4 regions of the Undibacterium sp. Ren11W genome follow, and region 4 is predicted to be linked to each of the others. Evidence: predicted binding sites of a transcription regulator. Region 4 holds the regulator's gene; each other region holds the start of a gene.
The links. The regulator sigma-54, encoded in region 4, starts transcription at its own class of promoters, with help from an activator protein. The targets are predictions, from matches to a motif close to TGGCANGNAANCTGCTTT.
Positions count from the first base shown of each region.

Region 1: a site for sigma-54 is predicted at 1,739-1,756, ahead of ACO0K8_RS05665 (PEP-CTERM sorting domain-containing protein). Genes of this name have one in related genera too.
Region 2: a site for sigma-54 is predicted at 1,549-1,566, ahead of nirB (nitrite reductase large subunit NirB). Genes of this name have one in related genera too.
Region 3: a site for sigma-54 is predicted at 1,893-1,910, ahead of ACO0K8_RS10550 (TorF family putative porin). Genes of this name have one in related genera too.

Region 1 is NZ_JBMPPB010000001.1:1,260,997-1,264,116, forward strand. Features, by position in the region: gene serB (phosphoserine phosphatase SerB) at 8-871, shown strand; gene ACO0K8_RS05660 (DUF4870 family protein) at 1,048-1,410, shown strand; gene ACO0K8_RS05665 (PEP-CTERM sorting domain-containing protein) at 1,851-2,411, shown strand; gene ACO0K8_RS05670 (bifunctional diguanylate cyclase/phosphodiesterase) at 2,776-3,120, shown strand, end outside.
Region 2 is NZ_JBMPPB010000004.1:162,275-165,394, reverse strand. Features, by position in the region: gene nirB (nitrite reductase large subunit NirB) at 1-1,517, opposite strand, end outside; gene ACO0K8_RS11365 (nitrate/nitrite transporter) at 1,948-3,120, shown strand, end outside.
Region 3 is NZ_JBMPPB010000003.1:399,509-402,628, forward strand. Features, by position in the region: gene ACO0K8_RS10540 (ammonium transporter) at 1-722, opposite strand, end outside; gene ACO0K8_RS10545 (P-II family nitrogen regulator) at 742-1,080, opposite strand; gene ACO0K8_RS10550 (TorF family putative porin) at 1,096-1,833, opposite strand; gene ACO0K8_RS10555 (accessory factor UbiK family protein) at 2,179-2,409, shown strand; gene ACO0K8_RS10560 (YifB family Mg chelatase-like AAA ATPase) at 2,429-3,120, shown strand, end outside.
Region 4 is NZ_JBMPPB010000008.1:81,874-84,993, forward strand. Features, by position in the region: gene lptA (lipopolysaccharide transport periplasmic protein LptA) at 1-137, shown strand, start outside; gene lptB (LPS export ABC transporter ATP-binding protein) at 140-883, shown strand; gene ACO0K8_RS16940 (RNA polymerase factor sigma-54) at 901-2,388, shown strand; gene hpf (ribosome hibernation-promoting factor, HPF/YfiA family) at 2,510-2,854, shown strand.

The DNA of each region.
Region 1 (3,120 bases), on a different contig from region 4:
CCACAGCATGAACCTGATCAACATTACCCTGCAAGCCTTGCGCGCCTTCGACCAAAATGATCTGGCATTAATACAGCGCATCGCTGATCTGAGCCAGACTCACAACACCCTGCAACTTTCGCCGCAGGCGGTGTGCCTGCAGCAAGCGGCATGCACGCCGGAACTGCAACAGCAAATCACGGCCGAGTGCGATGCTCTGCAGATAGACATCACCTTCGCCGCTAGCGAAAGAAAACTCAGCGACTTTAAACTGGTGGCGATGGATATGGACTCCACCCTGATCACCATAGAATGCATCGATGAGATCGCTGACATGCAAGGCTTGAAAGCCCAGGTTTCAGAAATCACCGAAGCGGCGATGCGTGGCGAGCTCGAATTTCAAGAAAGCCTGACGCGCCGTGTCGCTCTGCTGAAAGGTCTGGATGCGTCTGCCCTGCAAAAAGTTTACGACGAACGTCTGCAATTGTCACTGGGTGCAGACAAAATGCTTAAGGCAATCCAGCAAGCCGGATTAAAAACCCTGCTGGTATCGGGCGGGTTCACCTTCTTTACCGACCGCATGAAAACCCGCTTGACGCTTGATTACACGCATGCCAATGTACTGGAAATCGCCGATGGTAAACTCACCGGCAAAGTAGTCGGAGGGATTGTCGATGCCGACGAAAAACAGCGCACGGTAGCACGCGTCTGCGCCGAAATGGGGATAACCACTAGCCAGGCCATCGTCATGGGTGACGGTGCGAACGATCTGAAAATGATGAAAATTGCCGGCATGTCGGTCGCCTTCCGCGCCAAACCGGTAGTGCGCGCGCAAGCGGACGTGGCACTCAATTTTGTCGGCCTCGATGGCGTGTTGAATTTACTGCGCTAGTCTGCGCGCAGTAAATTGAGGGGTGGGAATCATATACTCCCCTCATTTTTTGTATAAATCGTGCGTTTGCGCATAGTCATAGCGCGATCTTGAAATATACCAGGCCGGAGTATGCTATAAATGTACTATGTACAACATTCGTACCACAGATAGACCACATCCACAAAAAGGCCAACATGACACAAGAACTCGTTTTGGACGAAAAGCTGCAAACCCTTAAAAATCTGGCCTGGATGCTGTATCTATTCCACGCTGCGAGCCTGGTGTTTTCTATGGGAGCCTTTTCCTGGATCCCGCTCATCATTAGTTACGTGAAACGTGGCGACGCCGCCGGCACCTTCGTCTACAGCCACCACACCTGGCAGATACGCTCATTCTTTTGGTATTTATTCTGGATGATCTTGGGTCTGGCACTGTTCATCAGCATCATAGGCATCCCATTAGCATGGCTGATTTGGGTAGGCGCATGGATATGGAAGGCCTACCGCCTGATCAAGGGCTTCGCCGATCTGAATGCGAATAAAGCGATGGACGTTTAACTGTTGCGGAATAAAAGAATTTTAAGCGACTTTTCTAGCAATTCAAGAACACACGGTAGCGCAGCGCCGTTCATGCGCATATCCAAGCCGCGCTGGACAGTGCAAATCAGAGGCTTTACCGGTTTTTGAGCAACCGTCAGGAATAATCGCAAATTGGGATTTTTTCGCACACACGTACGATCCACATTTTTCCAGCCATATCGACTGCGCAGGTAGCCCTAGCTTTTAAGCGCTCCTACGTCCCTAGTTTGTCGAAAAAATTTACACGCATTCGTCAGTCAAGATCGATGCAGATCCGAACGCATTGATTATATTCAACAAAAAATTTTGGCACACTTTATGCTTTGGAAACACTGGCAATAAATTTCCGCCAGCGCTAGCAAAACAACGGCAAAGAATATTTGCGGCAGATCATCCAATAATAAATAAGGGGAAGAATCATGAGTAACTTTTACAAGTTAGTCGCAGGACTGGCGCTGGCCTTGTCAGCCGCTACCTCCAATGCCAGCGTAGTCCTCAACAATCTATCGACAAGCGCCACAAATATATCCTTTGATATCGTCGGCAGCATCACAACGATCGGTTCCGGCTTCCAACATCAATTCGGTTTCGGACATGTATCCAACCCGGCTCTGGATTGGATTTCATCATTCAACGCTGGAGCCTCATCGATTAGCGTCAGCGCCCCAACGAAACAAGCAATTAACTATGTCTATGATTTAACCGGCAGTTATGGCGAAAGCATCTGGTCCTCATCTAGCACCAATTGGCTCCTCGGCGACCAAATTAACGTGCATTACAACTTGGTCGGCGCATTTAATTTGGTGAACTTCGATCCAAATGGCTTAGGATTCCAAGTCGGTTTCAGCGTTGGACCCGCCATAGAAAGTGCCAACAATATATTGAGCCTCCAGTCAACAGCGGTGCCAGAACCTATCACACTTGCTCTTTTTGGTCTTGGCTTGGCGGGCTTGGGACTGTCCCGACGCAAGAAAATTTGATACACCCCCCCCCTCAACTAGCATTCAAACAGCCTTCAAATAGCCCGTCGAGTACGGGCTATTATTTTGTCTATCGTGATTTCAGAACTAAAAGACCGAAGACTTAACAGTGCTTGCTTAGTGCGATCAACGTCTCACTGATACCGGAAAACATAAAAGCTCCTCATCCCTGCTCTTAGCTTTCTTGCGTCGTCTGCCAATAGCGAAAAAATGAATAAGTGCTGCTCTGGCAGCGGCTACTTTGGTGTGCATTGCCCGGTCAAAAATTGCAGAGCTTGGTGCTTCTCCCTAACTTTATACGCTACACTCATTATCGGTCGCACTAGAATTTAAGCCGATTTAAGTCATTAGTTCATGGAGTGACATGAATACTGAGCAAGCCGCCACAAATACCCCCCTGACTCGATTCCGACGCGTTCCCGCGACGGCCTTGCTCAACGCCTGGTCGCCGCAGGTTTTTTGGGTAACAGTGCTCACGCTGCTGCTGATCTTTGGCCACCTCCTTCCGGCAGCTAAATTTTTTGCTACGCCGGCCAACTACCTGCCGCTGCACACCTTACTTGAATTTATCTCGATGGCGGTTTCGGCGATGGTGTTTGCCCTCGCCTGGAACTTACGCAGGCAGTCGGGTAACAGCCACAGGATGATACTTGGCGCCGGTTTTCTGGCGGTCAGCATGATAGATTTCGCGCATACCTTATCGTTCGCC
Region 2 (3,120 bases), on a different contig from region 4:
TTTTGTGCCTTGATCGCATCGCGCACTTCTTGATGGGTGTGATCGGTACAGCTGCACATGGCTTTAACTTTCGCCACATCGCTGTAATCGCTACCGACTGTAAACATCAAGATCTGTTCGACTAAGCCAGTGCATGAACCACAAGAAGCAGATGCCTTGGTGTGCTTACGCACCTCGTCCAAAGTGAGCAGGCCTTTTTCTTTAATCGTGTTGACGATGCTGCCTTTACAAACCCCATTACAACCGCAGACTTCGGCGGTATCGGGCATGGCGGCGGCTTTACTATAGCCTTCATGCCCAGTGTCGCCGGTATTGGATTCACCAAACATTAAGGTGTCGCGGAACTCGGCGATGCTTTTTCCTTCGCGTAGCAGTTTGAAATACCAGCTACCGTCCGAGGTATCGCCATACAGGCAGGCACCGACTAATTTATCGTCCTTAATCACCAGCTTTTTATACACGCCGCCGATAGGATCCGACAAGATGATCGCTTCGGTGTCAGTGCCGCCCATAAATTCGCCAGCCGAAAACAAATCGATACCGGTGACCTTGAGTTTGGTAGAAGTGACCGAACCCTGGTAGCGCGCGATACCGAAATTGGCCAGATGATTGGCGCAGACTTTCGCCATTTCATACAAAGGCGCGACCAGACCGTAGGCGGTGCCGCGATGATTCACACACTCGCCAACCGAATAGATACGCGGGTCGAAAGTTTGCATGGTGTCGTTCACCACGATGCCGCGGTTGCAATGCAGACCGGCCGATTCGGCCAGTGTGGTATTCGGGCGTATCCCGACCGCCATCACGATCAGTTGCGCAGGGATTTCTAAACCATCGGTAAAACGTATGCCTTTAACGTGACCTTGATCGTCACTCAGGATGGCTTCGGTATTTTTTTCCAGCAGGAAGCTCAGGCCGCGATCTTCTAAAGATTTTTGCAGCATTTTGGCGGCGACCGGGTCGAGTTGGCGTTCCATCAACCAGCCTGGCAAATGCACGACAGATACCTTCATGCCGCGCATCATCAAGCCGTTAGCCGCTTCCAGACCGAGCAAACCACCACCAATGACCACCGCATGGCTGTGCTTCTCGGCCGCAGCGATCATGGTATTGGTGTCGTAAATATCGCGATAAGCAATCACGCCTGGCGCGTCTTTGCCAGGCACCGGCAAGATAAATGGTGAAGAACCGGTGGCCATCAGGAGGCGATCGTATTGGGCCTCGGTGCCATCTTCGGCAATCACGATGCGTTTTACCCTGTCGATTTTGACGATTTTTTTACCAAGATGCAGGGTGATATTGTTTTCTGCATACCAGGCTTCATCATTAAGCATGATGTCTTTGAAGGCTTGTTCACCAGACAGTACCGGGGACAAAAGAATGCGATTGTAATTGGCGTGCGGCTCTGCACCAAAAACCGTAATGTCATACAGATCGGGGGCGATCTTTAATAACTCTTCTAAGGTACGTGCACCTGCCATACCGTTCCCTACCATCACTAGCTTCAATTTTTTCATCGCTCACTCCTTTGCTTGTCTTGCACTCGTATAAGCAAAAGCAATGCCAGTTTCGAGGAATCTTATTCAGACCTGACTGCGCCAGCAATACAAGCGTCGGAAAAACAAGCAAAATCATGTATTTAGCACAGCGCACCAACACCCTATCCAAAGTTAATTTGGTGCGAGCAAAAACTTTGAAGCACCGAAATTCAGCAAAGCAGTCTGATTCGCACCCGAAAGTGGCATTCAGACTACCCATCTGGTGCAACGCACAATTTGAGGGAGCTAACTTAGCTAGTTTGCCTCCAAATGCAGCTAGCGCAGCACTAAAATGCGCCAAAACAGATGGCACGGCAATTGCAATAGCTTAGTTAAAGCTTGCAAAGACTGGTCTCAAGCACCGGCCCTCACCACTTACTTATTACGCTGTTACTACGCTGGAGCGATTATGCAAAAAACCTCTTTCTGGAAAGTCGGACACACCCCGACTTTACTAGCCGCCTTCTTTTACTTCGACCTCAGTTTTATGGTCTGGGTTTTACTCGGGCCCTTAGGTATACAGATCGCTAAAGACCTAGGTTTAAGCGCCGCGCAAAAAGGCTTGATGGTGGCCACCCCTTTGCTGGCCGGAGCTTTGCTGCGTATCGTGATGGGCATGCTGGTGGATCATTTAAAACCAAAAAAAGCCGGCTTGATCGGGCAAGTCATCGTGATCGCCGGCCTGAGCTGGGCCTGGTTAGGTAATCTGCACACCTATGAGCAATTGCTGTTTCTGGGCATCATACTGGGCGTCGCTGGTGCTGCCTTTGCGGTGGCATTACCGCTGGCATCCCGCTGGTATCCGCCTGAGCATCAGGGCACAGCGCTGGGCATTGCAGGAGCCGGCAATTCTGGCACCGCCTTCGCTGCCTTGTTTGCCCCAACCTTAGCAATTATGTTCGGCTGGCAGAATGTATTTGGCCTGGCCATCATCCCCTTGTTGCTTGCACTGGCGGTGTATCTGGTGTTCGCCAAAGATGCGCCGGGCGAGGTGCCGACTAAATCCTTAACCGAATACCTTGCGGTATTAAAAGATAAGGATGCCTGGTGGTTTATGTTCTTCTATAGCGTGACCTTTGGCGGCTTCTCTGGCCTGGCTTCCTCTTTGACGATTTACTTCAATACCCAATACGGCCTAACCCCGGTAACTGCTGGTTATTTCACGGCCGCCTGCGTGTTCGCCGGCTCTATGGTCAGACCTATGGGCGGGCGCATCGCCGACCGCATCGGCGGCATCAAAACTTTGTCGGTGATGTATGTGATCGCAGCGGCCTTTCTGTTCATAGCCTCCACCGGCTTGCAATCAGCGACTGGCGCAGTGATCGTGTTTGTGGGAGCGATGCTGGCACTCGGCACCGGCAACGGTGCGGTGTTTCAATTGGTGCCGCAACGTTTCCGCAAAGAGATGGGCGTGATGACCGGACTGGTCGGTATGGCCGGTGGTATCGGCGGCTTCTACTTAGCCTCCAGCCTCGGCTATTCGCATCAGATCACTGGCAGTTACCAAATCGGTCTGTCTATCTTTGCCAGTCTGGCCGTAATCGCCTTATTGGGCTTATCATTAGTCAAGAAACGCTGGCGC
Region 3 (3,120 bases), on a different contig from region 4:
GTCCAGAACCAGACCATATGGGCAATTGGTAAATAACTGAAAGTGAACCACAAGACCACAAACAACAAGACTGCTGTGAACTTTGCGCGTTCGGCAAAAGCACCAATGATCAGACCGCAAGTAATCGCTGCAAACGTTGCCTGGAAGGCGACGTAGACAAACTCAGGAATCACCACACCTTTGCTGAAAGTGGCAGCGGTAGAGAAACTGGCTTTGGCCGGATCCCAGATACCGTTTAAAAATAGACGGTCAAACGAGCCTATGAATTTACCACCTTCGGTGAAGGCCAGGGAATAACCATATACACACCACAATACAATGATCACAGCAAAAATCATGAACACTTGCATCAGGATAGACAGCATGTTTTTGGAGCGTACCAGTCCACCGTAGAACAAAGCCAGACCCGGTATCGTCATTAAGATGACCAACAAGGTCGAAACCATCATCCAGGCCGTATCGCCTTTATTTGGCACTGCTGCCGGAGTCGCCGTTACCGATGCTGCGCTGGCTTCAACTGTGGCTGCAGGTGCTGCGACTGGCGCTGCAGCGGGTGCGGCTTCTGCCGTAGCTGAGGCTGGTGCCGTGACTGCAGATGTTACTGCGCTGGTGACTGCTGCCGAAGCGGCAGCGGCCTCATCGGCCGCCATTGCGGAAGAAAATACACTAGCAGACAGCATCAAAGTGCTGGCAGCAAGTAGGTGTGCAAATAGTTTTTTCATGAATGTCCCCTGTGGCCGATTAGAGCGCGTCGTTGCCGGTTTCGCCGGTACGGATACGCACTACTTGTTCTAGTGAGTAGACGAAAATTTTACCGTCACCAATTTTGCCTGTGCGGGCAGCTGTTTCTATCGCCTCTATCGCTCTGTCTACGATGGTATCGTCGACCGCTGCTTCGATTTTTGTTTTAGGCAAAAAATCGACGACGTATTCGGCACCACGATACAACTCGGTATGTCCTTTTTGACGGCCGAAACCTTTTACTTCGGTAACGGTGATGCCCTGTACGCCGATCGCCGAAAGTGCTTCACGCACTTCATCGAGCTTAAAGGGTTTGATGATTGCAGTAATTAGTTTCATGGTGAGCTCGACTATTTAGAATGTTTTAACTGCAGACAAAACAACGGCGGTTTTGCCTGTGAATTTACTGTCTGGAGCTGGAGTGACATACAATTTTTCGTTGGCGTTGGTACCGATGACGGCCAAGCCAAAATTCACGCCGAAAAATTCTTTATTCACGCCGACTTTCCAGTCGTCATAGGCTACCGCACCATTGTTATTCACAGATTGGTGACCATAATGCAAGCCCAGGGTATAACCAGGAGCGACTTCAAAATTCGCGCCCAGATCGAGGTAGCCACTATTTTTGCTGTTATCAAAGCCAAACAGATTCGTCACCGCTTGAGAATATTTGATATACCCAGGTCCGTAACCAATTTGGCCGTAGATCTCGGTGGTATTGGCATCAACCGCTAAACCATTCGATGGGTAAATATACGAGAGCACACCGACATCGTAAGAAACACCAGGGACGATTTCACCTTTTTTACCGCCGTACACATCCCATTCAAGATTCCCACTACCGCCGGCATCTTTGATCCATTTAATGCTAGACAACCAGGTCCCTGCATAAAAACCGCTAGGGTTATGCGTGTAATCGGCACCACCTTGCAAGGCTGGGTCCAAACGGGATTGTGAGATACCGCGATAGCGGTAATCACTGACGGCGCCAATATTGAAACTGAGTTCATTGTCTGGCTTAGCATCTTCTGCATACGCCAGACTGCCAGTGAAAGTTGCTGCAACTGCGACACAGAGTAGTAGTTTTTTCATTGCGTTCCCTCTTTTGGTTGTTTAACAAATTGAAAGATTTTCTTGCTTTTGATTTTGTATAAGCAGAAGTCGTGCCAAGTATTAAGATGACGCAAAAAATAGGGAAAGACGTTTTCACGTTTCATAGTGTAGCGAGTGCCACAATGTGGATAAAAGACGCTATGCTTGGAACGCTATGCGCTATGATAGTCATAAAACTTTCGCAAGATAATAGTAAAATATCATTTAACACATCGACGCGCATTCGTGTCCGCACCAAGTTAAGGCGGAGCAAATGACATGCTGCAAATAGTCCGCACCAAAATTGTGCGAAAAGCGTACAAGAACCACTTTATTAGGAATACTATGGATAAGCAAAATTTCTTTTCTGATATGCAAGCTAAAATCAATCAAGCTTTGGAAAACTCTCCGGCAAAAGACATAGAAAAAAATGTCAAAGCCATGATGAGCCAAGGCTTTGCCAAGCTCGATTTAGTCACGCGCGAAGAATTTGATATACAAGCACAGGTATTGGCCAAGACCCGTGCCAAGCTAGAAGAGCTGGAAGCGCGCGTGGCGCAACTAGAAACCAAATAAACTAGCAACGCGCCAGGCCATGGCACTCGCCGTACTCAAGAGCCGCGCCCTGAGCGGCATGGACGCGCCTGAAGTCACGGTGGAAGTCCATTTGGCCAATGGCTTACCCAGTTTTACCATCGTTGGCTTACCCGAAACCGAAGTCAAGGAATCAAAAGACCGGGTGCGGGCGGCTTTGCAAAATGCCCGCTTCGATTTTCCGGCTCAGCGCATCACAGTTAATCTGGCGCCAGCCGACTTACCGAAAGAATCGGGACGCTTTGATTTACCGATCGCGCTAGGGATACTGGCTGCATCCGGGCAAATCCCCGCTGACTGTTTAGATCAATACGAATTCGCCGGCGAGTTATCTTTATCAGGCGAATTACGTCCCGTACGCGGTGCACTGGCAATGACTTTTGCGATCTGCAAAGGTGCAGAAAATACTGGTCAGCAAGCGCGCGCGTTTATTTTACCCAGAGCCAGTGCTGCGGAGGCAGCGCTGGTCGCGGATGCCGTCATTTATCCAGCCGACTCGCTGCTACAAGTTTGCGCTCACTTCGCCGCTAGCGATCCAGACACTAGGCTGAGCCGTCAACAGCTAAGTAAGGTTGCGATACGCCAAAGTTATCCTGATTTTTCTGATGTGAAGGGGCAAGCGCAAGCCAAGCGCGCCCTGGAGGTGGCGGCCGCGGGCGGTCATAGCTTGATTTTGGTCGGCCCCCCGGGCAC
Region 4 (3,120 bases):
CCTACGACAGTCTCAATGATGTGTTTCTCGCCACAAATACCACTACCGGCACCCATGTGCCTGGGGCTGGGCGTGTGAAATTGACGCTGCAACCTAAACCGGCAAAGCCAGTCAACATGAATACTCCAGCCAAATAATTATGACTAGTACACTCGTCATCCAGGGTTTACAAAAACGCTATGGGGCGCGCCAGGTAGTGCGCGATGTTTCTTTAGAAGTAAAAAGTGGCGAAGTAGTCGGCTTACTAGGCCCGAATGGCGCTGGTAAAACCACGTCCTTCTACATGATCGTGGGCCTGGTCCCCTCAGATGCAGGAAAAATCGATATCGACGGCGTTGATATCTCGCGCATGCCGATACACCAGCGCGCCAAACTCGGCTTATCTTACTTACCGCAAGAGGCTTCAGTATTTCGCAAGTTGTCGGTGGAGGACAATATCCGCGCTGTACTCGAACTACAAACCGATGAACACGGAAAATCTCTGAGCAAAGCTGCCATCGAGCAACGTCTCGATGCCCTACTCGACGACTTACAAATCGAAGGTTTGCGAGAGAATCCAGCGCTATCGCTATCTGGTGGTGAGCGCAGACGGGTAGAAATTGCCCGCGCACTGGCAACCAATCCCCGTTTCGTCCTGCTTGATGAACCGTTTGCCGGGGTCGATCCGATTGCCGTCATAGAGATACAGCGCATCGTGGTTTTTTTAAAAAATCGCGGCATAGGCGTCTTGATCACAGATCACAATGTGCGCGAAACCTTAGGCATTTGTGACCACGCTTGCATCATTAATCAGGGTGCCGTATTAGCCAGCGGTAGTCCAGAAGAAATCATCAGCAACGAATCGGTCAGGCGCGTCTATTTGGGAGAGCATTTCCGCATGTAGCGGAAATCACACTCAGCATGAAGCAAAGCCTGCAGCTACGCACCTCGCAACATCTGGCACTCACGCCACAATTGCAACAATCGATACGGCTACTGCAATTGTCCACGCTGGAACTGCATCAAGAACTAGAAAACTTGCTGATAGAAAATCCCATGCTAGAGCGCGTCGATAATCCACTCGATAGCGCGGTACGCTTGTTGGCGGACGGCGCCATTGGCAGTACTGAATCACGGTCTGAAACGGAGTTCGGCGTCAGTTCTGCTGAAGATCAGAGTAACGCCAATACCGACTCCAGCGAGATCTCAGAAGTTAGCAACGCGGCCGATAGTGTCAGCCCTAGCGAAACCGAGTGGAGTTTTGACGATGCTCCGCAAGGCAGTAAATCCTCGGAAGAGGATGAGGGAAGACCGCAGTTAGAAGCGGCGCATATTTCACTTAAAGAACATTTGCTGGAGCAAATGCGTCTGAATCTGCGCGAACCGCGCGATCTGGCCTTGGTGGAACTGGTAATCGACGCCCTCGATGATAGCGGTTATCTGATAGAGAGCCTGGAAGATATTCATTCCAGCATCCCTCTAGAACTATTGGTTGAGCCTGAAGAGCTGAGTTTTGCCTTGCTCATGGTACAAAGTTTTGATCCTGCCGGTGTTGGCGCACGTAACTGCTCCGAGTGCCTGGCGCTGCAGATCAAACGCCTGCCCAAAATCGCTTTCGTCACCCGACGCCTCGCACTTGCCATCGTAGAAACACAATTAGGTTTATTTGCACAACGCGATTTTGCTCGCTTAAAGAAGGTTTTTAATTGTGACGATGAGGATTTGCGCGAGGCACAGGTGGTGATACGTTTATGCAAACCCAAACCTGGCGCCGAGTTTGCAGTCAGTAGTTCCGACTATGTGGTGCCGGATGTAATAGTCAAAAAATCTGCTGATGGATGGCAAGTGTTATTGAACCAGGACATCATGCCTAAGCTGCGTGTCAATAGCATGTACGCCAATATCATGAAGCAAAATCGTGGGGATGGCAGTCTTAATCCCCAGTTGCAGGAAGCACGCTGGCTGATCAAAAATATGCGGCAACGTTTCGAGACGATTTTACGGGTTTCGCAAGCAATAGTCGAAAGACAACGGAATTTTTTCACACATGGAGCGGTCGCGATGCGCCCTCTTGTTTTGCGCGAAATTGCTGATACACTGGGTTTACATGAGAGTACAATTTCTCGTGTGACCACTCAGAAATACATGCTGACCCCACATGGTATGTTTGAGTTGAAGTATTTTTTCGGTAGCCATGTCGCCACTGAAACAGGGGGTGAAGCATCATCGACGGCGATACGAGCACTCATCAAACAATTGATAGGAGCAGAAAACCAGAAAAGCCCACTCTCTGATAGCAAGATTGCAGACATGCTGGGTGAACAAGGGATGGTCATTGCGCGCCGCACAGTCGCCAAGTACCGCGAAGCCCTTAAAATTCCACCGGTCAGTTTGCGAAAATCTTTGTAAAAATTGTTCTTGAAATTTTGCGTTAGATTGCTATATATGATTTAGCTCAAACAGGTTTTTCAGATTGGGCGCATAGTAATAGCGATAGTGTCATCAAGTAACATCACCATAGGAGCGTTTTATGAATCTCACCATCAGTGGTCATCACCTTGAAGTAACTCCTGCAATTCGTGAACATGTACAAAACAAGCTAGAACGTATCAGGCGACACTTCGATCAAGTCATTGATATCGCCGTCATCCTGACGGTCGACAAGCTCCGAGAAAAGGACAAACGTCATAAAGCAGATATTAATCTGCACATCAGCGGTAAAGATATTCACGTTGAAAGTCTGGCGCAGGATCTGTATGCTGCCATCGACACACTGATAGACAAACTAGACAGGCAAGTCATTAAACACAAAGACAAAATTCAGGAACATCCGCATCAAGCGATCAAACATATTCCTGATCCAGCCTCAGTGTAAAACTATCAACCCACAAAGGGAACCCAAAACTAGGACGCTTCAGCGTCCTTTTTTGTTGGCAAAAGAGATATGTGCATCTGCAAAAAAAACATCTTGTGCAATCGTTTTTGTAGGGCTGCGATTGTCTCTTTGCACCTTTCGAATCTCTTCACAGATTCATTTGATTAGCGGACAAATTTCGATAAAATGGCAATCTAAAATTTCGATAAAACATGGGCACAAGAACATCCTGCACTCGCTGCTGATTAAATTTCAAAATGGCAGCA